Regions from separate parts of the Arthrobacter sp. 10T44 genome, predicted to be linked through region 1. Evidence: riboswitches for the same ligand, from Rfam matches in the RefSeq annotation. Region 1 holds a riboswitch; the other holds the start of a gene.

Region 1 (4,357 bases):
GGTCATGCCCCGGAAGCCTCGGCGGCGGCGTACTCCTTGGCGAGCTTCCGGGCCACGCCCATGGCGGCCTGCATTGACACGCTGTCCGGCGCCTGGCCGGATCCGGACGCCAGGCCGGCGGCGAAGCCGGCGATGAAGGTGGTCAGCGGCGCGGCCGGCCGGACGACGGAGTGGGCGGCCACACCGGCCAGCCCCAGCACTTCGTTGATGTCGATCTCGACATCTTCGAGCTCAAGGGCCTGGAGCAGCGCACGGCACCAGTCTTCAAGCGTTTCATCCTGGCTCTTCACCGTTTGCCTCCAAAGTTGAGTTGGGCCCCAGCGCCCCGGACTGGCCCGGACCGGGCGTGGACACCCCCATGGCGGAGGCGTCGTCCCAAGTGTCCACATCATCGGTGGAACCCGACGGAACCGGAACCTGCCGCAGCTCAAGACTAGCAAGGAGGGAGAACACTGAGCCCCCCTCGAGGGCGTTCCGCCGCGCCGCGTCGGCGACGGCGCGTTCTAGCGCGGCCGTGCCATAAAGTCCCACGAGGGGTTGCAGGCGGCCGTCCGCCGAAACGGCCACGAACCCGTCGACGGGGCCGGCCGCGGCGTCACCCGGGGCATTGGCGAGGACATCAGCCAGTGCGTCGAGCAAGGCGCGGACGGCGTCGGCCACGCGGGGCATGTCGCAGGCCAGCACGAGGGTCAGCGAGGCCGCGCCGGCTGCGGCGGGCTCGCCGCGCCCAACGGCGGCCAGGGCGGAAAGGCCGGCGGCAATCGCGGCGGCGGGTCCGCCAAACGGCGGGTCCTCGCGACAGCCGAGCACATCTGGTGGGAGGTCGCCGGGGTCGGGGCCGACGACGACGGTCCGGCGGGCGCCCCGGGCAGCCTGCAGTGACCGACTTAGCAGGGTGCCGCCGTCGACCGTCAGCCGGGCCTTGGGTACGCCGCCAAGCCTGGCGGACCGGCCCCCGGCGAGTACAACAGCGTCAAATTCCACCAGCCCAGCCTAGCCGCATCGGCCTCACCGCGGCCGGGTCAGCCCGCGACGCCGGTGCGCCTGCTCAGTGCGCCTGCCCGGTGCGCCTGCCTAGTGCGCCTTTTCGGGGAGCAGGAACGGATCCCAGGCGGGCGTCGGCTTCTCCAGTTCCTTGATCTGCCAGATCGTGCCCTTCGGCGGCCCGGGAACGAAGCCCAGCTTCCAGCCCATTTCGGCGGGCGTGTGGTCTCCCTTGGCGTTGTTGCAGCGCAGGCAGGCCGCCACCAGGTTCTCCCAGGAATCCGCCCCGCCCCGCGACTTGGGGTGGACATGGTCGATGGTGTGGGCAGCCTTGCCGCAGTAGGCGCAACGGTGGTTGTCCCTGCGGAGCACTCCCCTGCGGCTCACGGCCGTCAGGGTGTTGTAGCGCGGCCTGATGTACCGGTTAAGCAGGATCACCGTCGGTCGGCCGAGGATATCCTGCGGACCCACCACGGGGTCATCCCCCTCGGCCACCACGCTGGCCTTCCCGGTCAGTACAAGCACCAGCGCCCGGCGGAAGGTGACTACCGCCAGCGGTTCATATCCAGCATTCAGAACGAGAGTGCGCATCCGCATACCTCTTCACGGCCGCACCCGCCAGGGGCACGAGGGCCGGCTGCCCTGTGCATGGTCGGGCTATGGATCGACACCACAAGAGTAAACACCGAAGGCCCGGATTGCCGAATTTTTCTTTGCCGGGCTTCCCGGCCGCGCGTCGGCGGGCGGGCGCGAGCGAGCCGCAAACTGCAAAGGACCCCTGCCGCGAGGGCAGGGGTCCTTCACAAAGCTTCAGGCGTTAGACGCGCCTAAGTCCTAGCCGCCGACGCGGATGAAGACCGGGCCGGAGCCCACGTTGACGCTGTACAGCGCGGTGGTGCCGCCGTTCCAGCCGCCATGGACGGCCATGCCGTTGCCGACGTAAACGGCGATGTGGGCCATGCCCATGCCGCCGTTCTGGTAGTAGGCGAGGTCGCCCGGCTGGGCCTCGGCGGCGCTCACGGTGCGGCCCAGGGACAGGTAACCCGCCGGCCAGCCGTGGTAGTGGACGCCCACTGCGGCCAACGCGTTGGTGGCCAGCATGGTGCAATCCTGGGAGACACCGATCTGTGCGTAGGCAGCAGCGGCGATCGAAGCGCCCATGCCGCTGACGGCGGCCGGAGCCTTGGTGGCCAGCGATGCGGTGACCGCGGTGCCGGTACCAGTTCCGGTACCGGTGACGGCGGTGTCCGCTTCCTGGACGTTGACGACGGGCTTGGCCGCCTCGACAACGGGAGCCGGCGCGGTGGTGACAGCAGGCTTCTCGTAGGAGATCGCGATGCTGGAGGCCGCGGAGATCGTGGCCGGTGCGTTGGACTGTACTTCCATGGCCGAAGCGGAAGTCGATTCACGCTGAACGTTGGTCTCGGCAGCGTTGGCTGCGATACCGCTGGTCAGGACCAGGCCGGAGGCTGCAGCGATAACCGCGGCCTGGCGACCCATACCACCGGCGTTGTCGCCGACGGCCTTAGCAATGACAGCCAGCGAGTTGGTCTTGGTGACCTCCGCGCGGTGGCGTGCAATGGTTGCACGAGTAGTCATTCAGTTCTCTCTTTCGTGATCCTTGGGTCCGCGCTGCTTGCAGGCGGGACTGAGGACGCTCCGGCATCTTGGGGGTACGCCGGATCGCCCCGAAACGGGTTTCTTAGCGAAGGGTGTACTGCGAAGACGCGCCAAAAGCGGGAACTGCGTTGTGTGATCCAGTCCGGGCGCCGGCAAGGGCGGCACGGAGCATGGAATTCAGCGGGCTCAACTGAGCCTCGCCAGCGCGAGAACGCGCAGCATTGTGGCGTGAAGACACGAAAGTAGCCTCTCCCAATGCCTACGAGGTGAGCTGTCGGATTCGGATGGGAGTCACCCGGCCGCGCTGCTTCCTGGGAAGCTTTGCGACTTAACCCCAAGGTCTTCTTGCGAAGACCAAAATTGGTTCCCCCGCCCCTGCCAGACGATGTCATGCGAACGGACCTTGAGCGGTGGCAGAGTTAGGCAATCCACTCAAGAGCGCCAACTTCGGAGAAGTTGGCGTGCTTCATACGGTACAGCAGTTGGGACTCAATGTCACATTCAGATCACGGCGTGTCACAGAAATGCGAGTGGTCCCTCGGCTTGGCTAAAGCCAGCCGAGCGGGTCAACAACTTCCCCGTTGACCATCACCTCGAAGTGGAGGTGGCAGCCGGTGGAGGCGCCGGTGGTCCCGCTCATCGCCACCACATCGCCACGTGAGACCTGCTGGCCCACGTGGACGTCGGAGGACGACAAGTGGTTGTACGTGGTCTCCAGGCCGTTGCCATGGTCGATCACGACCCGGTTGCCGCCCCCGTAGGGGTGCCAGCCGGAAAAGGTTACGGTGCCGCTCGCGGCGGCATGTACAGGAGTGCCGCACTGGGCCGCGTAGTCCTGGCCCCGGTGGAATTCCCCGACGGCTCCCGTGATGGGACTGACCCGGTAGCCGAACGGCGAGGCCGTGACCATGGAATCCAGCGGCGCCCCGAGGCTGCCCGCGGAGGCTGCCCGGGTGATGCTGCCGACGGACTGCGCGCTCAGCAACTGCTTGAGCTTGCTGTCCGGGTCACCCTTGGTGGTGACGGCCGTGCGGTTGAAGTTGATTTCGGCGGCCGGGGCCTTGACCTCGGGCTGGGCCGCCGCGGAAACCGAACCGGACCTGGCCGCATCGGTGGCCATCACGGGGCCGGTGGCCGGAACTGTAACGGTGAGGACCAAACCCGTGGCGGCCAGGGCAATGCCTGCCTTCTGCCCCACGCCGCTGACAGCGGCGAAGTCTGTTACCTGACGGAACGCGCTGCGCCGGCCGCGGCGCGCTTCGCGGTGCGCGTCACGCGGGCGCTCGTCGAGGACGACGGCGGCCGGGCGTGGCTCCGGAGCGGGACCGGTCGCACGACGGCGGCCCCTGACGGTCTGGGTGGTCAAGAACGGTTCCTCTCTGGATAGCCTGCGAAGTTAGCTGTCGGATTCGGGTCAGAGAGATCAAAGACCCGGTCCGCCGGTGCAAGCATCCAGACGCAGGGGCATCCACGGAGGTCCCAGTTTGAATTGCTTGCCGCTAGCGGACTTCACCCCAAGGCTGTTGAATCAACAGCCGGTTGTGGTTCCCCCGCCTCTGCCAGAAGGTGAATCGCCGGCTGATCCGCTGGCAGAGCTCGGCTCCGGATCAGATAACGCTTTAGTATCAGTGCTAGTCATCAACTATAGGGGATTAAGGCAGGCGGTAATAATTCCGTTATCTCGCCTGTGCACAACTTACCTGCTGTCCGGCGGAAGGATTTTGACGCCGGGTTACCCGAGCGTAACGAACAC
Region 2 (4,357 bases), on a different contig from region 1:
GAACACACCGGCCCCGCGCCGACGTTCGACAACGATGCGCACGTGCGCGACGGCGCCCCCGCCCGCGGCCGCAAGGGCAGCACCGCGGAGCGGACCGCCGACGCCGATACCCCGGACCCCGCGGGACGGTCCTGAAGGTCCGGGTGGTAGTTTTGACCCATGCGCACTCTCGTTGTCGACCACCCGCTGGTCGCCCATAAACTCACCGTTCTGCGGGACAAGAACACCCCGTCCCCGGTCTTCCGCCAGCTCACCGAGGAGCTCGTCACGCTCCTGGCCTATGAGGCAACCCGGGACGTCCGCACCGAGCCGGTGACCATCGAGACGCCGGTCAGCACCACCGTCGGCACGGCTTTCACCAAGCCCACCCCGCTGGTGGTTCCGATCCTGCGCGCCGGTCTCGGCATGCTGGAGGGCATGACCAAGCTGGTGCCCACCGCCGAGGTCGGCTTCCTGGGCATGGCCCGGGACGAAGAGACCCTGGACATCATCACCTACGCCGAGCGCCTCCCGGAGAACCTGACAGACCGGCAGATCTTCGTCCTGGACCCGATGCTCGCCACCGGCGGCACCCTGCGCGAGGCGATCAAGTTCCTCTTCAAGCGCGGCGCGTCGGACGTCACCTGCATCTGCCTGCTGGCCGCCCCGGAGGGCCTGGCCAAGCTGGAAGAAGAGCTCTCGGACGCCAACGTGACCATCGTGCTGGCCTCCATCGACGAGAAGCTCAACGAAAAGTCGTACATTGTGCCCGGGCTGGGCGACGCCGGAGACCGCCTGTACGGCATCGCGGTCTAGCCGCCGGCATGCACTGCTGCCCTCGCGGGTAGGGCGGTTGAAACGTCCCCGCGGTCAAGGGTTCCGGCGTAAGGCGTCCGGGACTAGCCTGTGCCCATGGACTGGAAACTTGAACTCGTGTTTGTCCCCGTGTCGGATGTGGACCGGGCCAAGGACTTCTATGTGAACAAGGTCGGCTTCAACGCCGACTACGACGAACGGCCCACGCCAGGCATCCGTTTCGTCCAGCTGACCCCGCCGGGTTCCGGGTGCTCGATCGCGATTGGCGAGGGCCTCAACGACGCCCCGCCCGGCACCGCCCCCGGCCTGCAGCTGGTCGTCAGCGACATCCAGGCGGCGCACCAGCAACTCAAGGGCAACGGTGTGGACGTCAGCGACATCGATGTCCAGGACTGGGGGCATTTCGTCTACTTCGCCGATCCCGACGGCAACAAATGGGGGGTGCAGTACATTCCCAACCGTCCGAACGGCTAGCGCGGCGGCCCGTATTCCGCAGGCGGCGCGGCGGCAGGCGCACGTGAGGCCCCGGATCCAAGGATCCGGGGCCTCACTCATGGCATGCAGCCTCGGCCGCGCTTAGTACCAGTTGTTCGCGTAGTGGAAGTTCAGGGCGCCGCACGGTGAACCGTAGCGGTCCTGCACGTACTCCAGTCCCCAGTTGATCTGGGTCCGGTAGTTGGTCCGGTAATCGGCGCCGGCGCTGGCCATCTTTTCGGCGGGCAGCGATTGGACCACGCCGTAAGCGCCGCTGCTGGCGTTGGTAGCCGTGGTCTTCCAGTCGGACTCCCTGGTCCACAACTTCATCAGGCATTGCATCTCGCTCGGGGCCCAGCCGTGGGCGGGCAGCTGAGAGGCGGCGTAGGCCTGCGCACCGGCGGGGTCGTCAATGGCGACCGGCTTCGCGGGAGCAGGCGCCTTGGCAGCCGGAGCAGGCGCCTTGGCAGCCGGAGCCTTGGCCGCCGGGGCCTTGGCGGGCTTGATTTTGGAGGCCTGGGCCTCCACGCTCATCGGGGCGGGCGAGGTGGGCGTGTTGCTGCCGACGCGTTCGAAGTCCAGGGTCTGCAGGGACGCGGCAGTGTCTTTCGACGCTTCGGCCGTATGCGCTGCAGTGCCGGAGGCCTGGCCCGCGGCCCCTGCCCCCAGCAGGACGGCGAAAGCGGTGGCTACGACGGCGGCGCGCTTGCCATTGGTCCGGGCACGGGGCCGGGACGGGCTCGAAGTGTGCTTCGCCGGCTCGGCGCGGTGGCGCGCGCGCTCGGCGTCGGACGTGCGTTTAGCGCCTTCTGGGCGCGTGGGTGCCTTGATTTCAGTCATGTTCGCCTCTCAACGCCTACGGAGTTAGCTGTCGGGTTCGGATGCGAAATCCGGCCGCACGGAATCTCGACGTGGCGGCTTAACCCCAAGGGTGCATGGATGCAGAATGCCCGGGAACTCTGGGTTCCCCGTCTCTGCCTGGTCCATGGGAATCCGGGTAGCGGCAGAGTTTGGCGTCAGCCCGGACACGCGGCCAGATCGATGGCCGCACCCTAAAACGGTACCGGACTTTCAATCAGATGTCACATTTAGGTAACGGCTGGCCCCCGGTAAGCATCGAGCGGGCACGGAACCGTCGAAACGGCGCGGCGGAGACGGAGGCAAGCGGGGAGAGGAGCCTACTTCGCCAGCTTGTACACGGTGGCGTTCCCCACGGTCTGGGCCTGGTAGTTGGCCGCGACCCAGCTGGCGACCTCGGAGTTGCCGCCGCGGCCCCCGCCCAGGCCGCCCATGCCGCCGGAGATGAAGTAGCCGATCTCGCCGCGGCCCACCATCGCTTGGAACTGCTCGAGCGTGGGGTACGGGTCGCCGCCGTTCCAGCCGCCCAGCGCGATCACATTGGTGCCGGTGGCGAGTTCCAGGCTGGCGGCCTGGGTGGCGCCGGAGACAATCCCGGACCATTTGGCGCCGGAGGACTTCAGCAACGCTGTCAGCTCAGCCGACGCCGTATCCGCGCCGGGTCCGCCGGGCCCGCCGGCGGCCGCCCCGCTGGAACCGGCGATCCCGCCGTCCGGCCTGCCGGCCGCCCCGAAGCCGCCGCCCATCGCGGACGCGGTGGGCCCGGAGGTGGGGATTGACCCCGAATGCGCCTGGGCCGCCGTCGCCAGCGTCCAGGCGGTGGTCCCGAGCCCGCCGGCCAGCAGTGAAAGGACCATGACGCCGGCCGCAGCGGCTTTGCGGAGCCGGGCCGGGAGCGCCGCCAGGCTGTCCACCCGGAGCAGCAGCGCCGCGGCGGCCAGCACGCCCAGGACGACGGCGATCACCCGGAGCCCGGGCAGCCATGCCGGGTCGCGGCCCAGGAGCACGGCGGACCAGACCGAGGCGGCCAACACCGTCACGGCCAGGACCATCCGAGCGGGCCAGTGGGTCCGGCCGCGCCACAGTTCCGCCGAGCCGATGCCCACCAGGGCCGCGACGGCGGGGGCCAGTGCCACGGCATAGTACGGATGCACGGTGCCGCTCATGAAGCTGAGGATGCCTGCCGTGATCAGCAGCCAGCCGCCCCAGAGCAGGAGCGCGGCACGGGTGGCGGAGGTCCGGGCCTCTCGCCGGGTGAACCACAAACCTGCCACCAGCAGGACCAGGGCCGCCGGCAACAGCCAGGACACTTCTCCGCCGAAACTGGTCCCGAACATCCGGGTGATCCCGGCCGCGCCGCCGAAGCCCACGTTGCCGTTTCCGCCCGGGCCGCCGGCATTTCCGAAAGGATTTCCGCCGGGCATCCCGCCGCCGGACCCGGTGATCCGGCCCAGGCCGTTGTAGCCGAAGGTGAGTTCCAGGAAGCTGTTGGTCTCCGACCCCGCCATGTACGGCCGGGCCGAGGCGGGAGTGAGCTGGAACAGCGCCAGGTAGCTGCCGGCCACGACGGCGATCCCCGCCGCGGCGGCGAGGAGGTGCAGGAGCCGGCGGCCGAGGGTGGTGGGTGCCGCCCACAGGTAGGCCAAGGCCAGTCCGGGCACTATCAGGAAGCCCTGCAGCATCTTGGTCAGGAACGCCAGGCCGATTACCGCGCCGGCTGCGGCGAGCCATTTCCAGCCGGCCTTTTCGATGGCGCGGGTGGTGAGGTAGGCGGCCAGCACCAGGCACAGGGTGAGCATGGCGTCCGGGTTGTTGAAGCGGAACATCAGGGCTGCCACTGGGGTCAGCGCCAGGGCACCGCCGGCCAGCAGGCCCGCCGCGGAACCGGACACGCGTTTGACGGTCAGGTACAGAAGTCCGACGGCGGCCACCCCCATGAGCGACTGGGGAATGAGCATGCTCAGTGCCGAGAAACCGAAGATCCGCCCGGCGAGGGCCGGGATCCAGAGCGCGGCCGGTGGCTTGTCCACCGTGATGGCGTTGCCCGCGTCGAGGGAACCGAACAGCAGCGCGGTCCAGTCCTTGGTGCCGGCCTGGATCGCTGCGGCGTAGAAGGAGTTGGCGTAGCCGGTGGCTTCCAGGTTCCACAGGTACATCACTGCGGTGAAGACCAGCAGCAGGGCCGCCGAGGGCCGCACCCACCACCGCTGTGGTCCGAACAGCAGGCGTG

The links. Region 1 has a riboswitch for cyclic di-AMP ahead of AC1DBL_RS07060 (NlpC/P60 family protein). Riboswitches for the same ligand answer to the same signal wherever they lie in the genome.
Region 2: it holds a riboswitch for cyclic di-AMP, as region 1 does, so the genes downstream of both, AC1DBL_RS08250 (aggregation-promoting factor C-terminal-like domain-containing protein) here and AC1DBL_RS07060 (NlpC/P60 family protein) in region 1, are expected to answer to the same signal.

What each region holds. Positions count from the first base shown of each region.
Region 1 is NZ_JBFTGT010000003.1:105,336-109,692, reverse strand. It holds gene AC1DBL_RS07080 (molybdopterin-binding protein) at 1-6, opposite strand, end outside; gene AC1DBL_RS07075 (DUF6457 domain-containing protein) at 3-290, opposite strand; gene mobA (molybdenum cofactor guanylyltransferase) at 274-984, opposite strand; gene AC1DBL_RS07065 (HNH endonuclease) at 1,075-1,575, opposite strand; gene AC1DBL_RS07060 (NlpC/P60 family protein) at 1,819-2,583, opposite strand; cyclic di-AMP (ydaO/yuaA leader) riboswitch at 2,847-3,005, opposite strand; gene AC1DBL_RS07055 (M23 family metallopeptidase) at 3,152-3,970, opposite strand; cyclic di-AMP (ydaO/yuaA leader) riboswitch at 3,975-4,194, opposite strand; gene AC1DBL_RS07050 (iron-dependent transcriptional repressor DtxR) at 4,337-4,357, opposite strand, start outside.
Region 2 is NZ_JBFTGT010000004.1:82,530-86,886, reverse strand. It holds gene AC1DBL_RS08265 (phosphatase PAP2 family protein) at 1-135, shown strand, start outside; gene upp (uracil phosphoribosyltransferase) at 160-795, shown strand; gene AC1DBL_RS08255 (VOC family protein) at 892-1,269, shown strand; gene AC1DBL_RS08250 (aggregation-promoting factor C-terminal-like domain-containing protein) at 1,372-2,109, opposite strand; cyclic di-AMP (ydaO/yuaA leader) riboswitch at 2,108-2,288, opposite strand; gene AC1DBL_RS08245 (glycosyltransferase family 39 protein) at 2,448-4,357, opposite strand, start outside.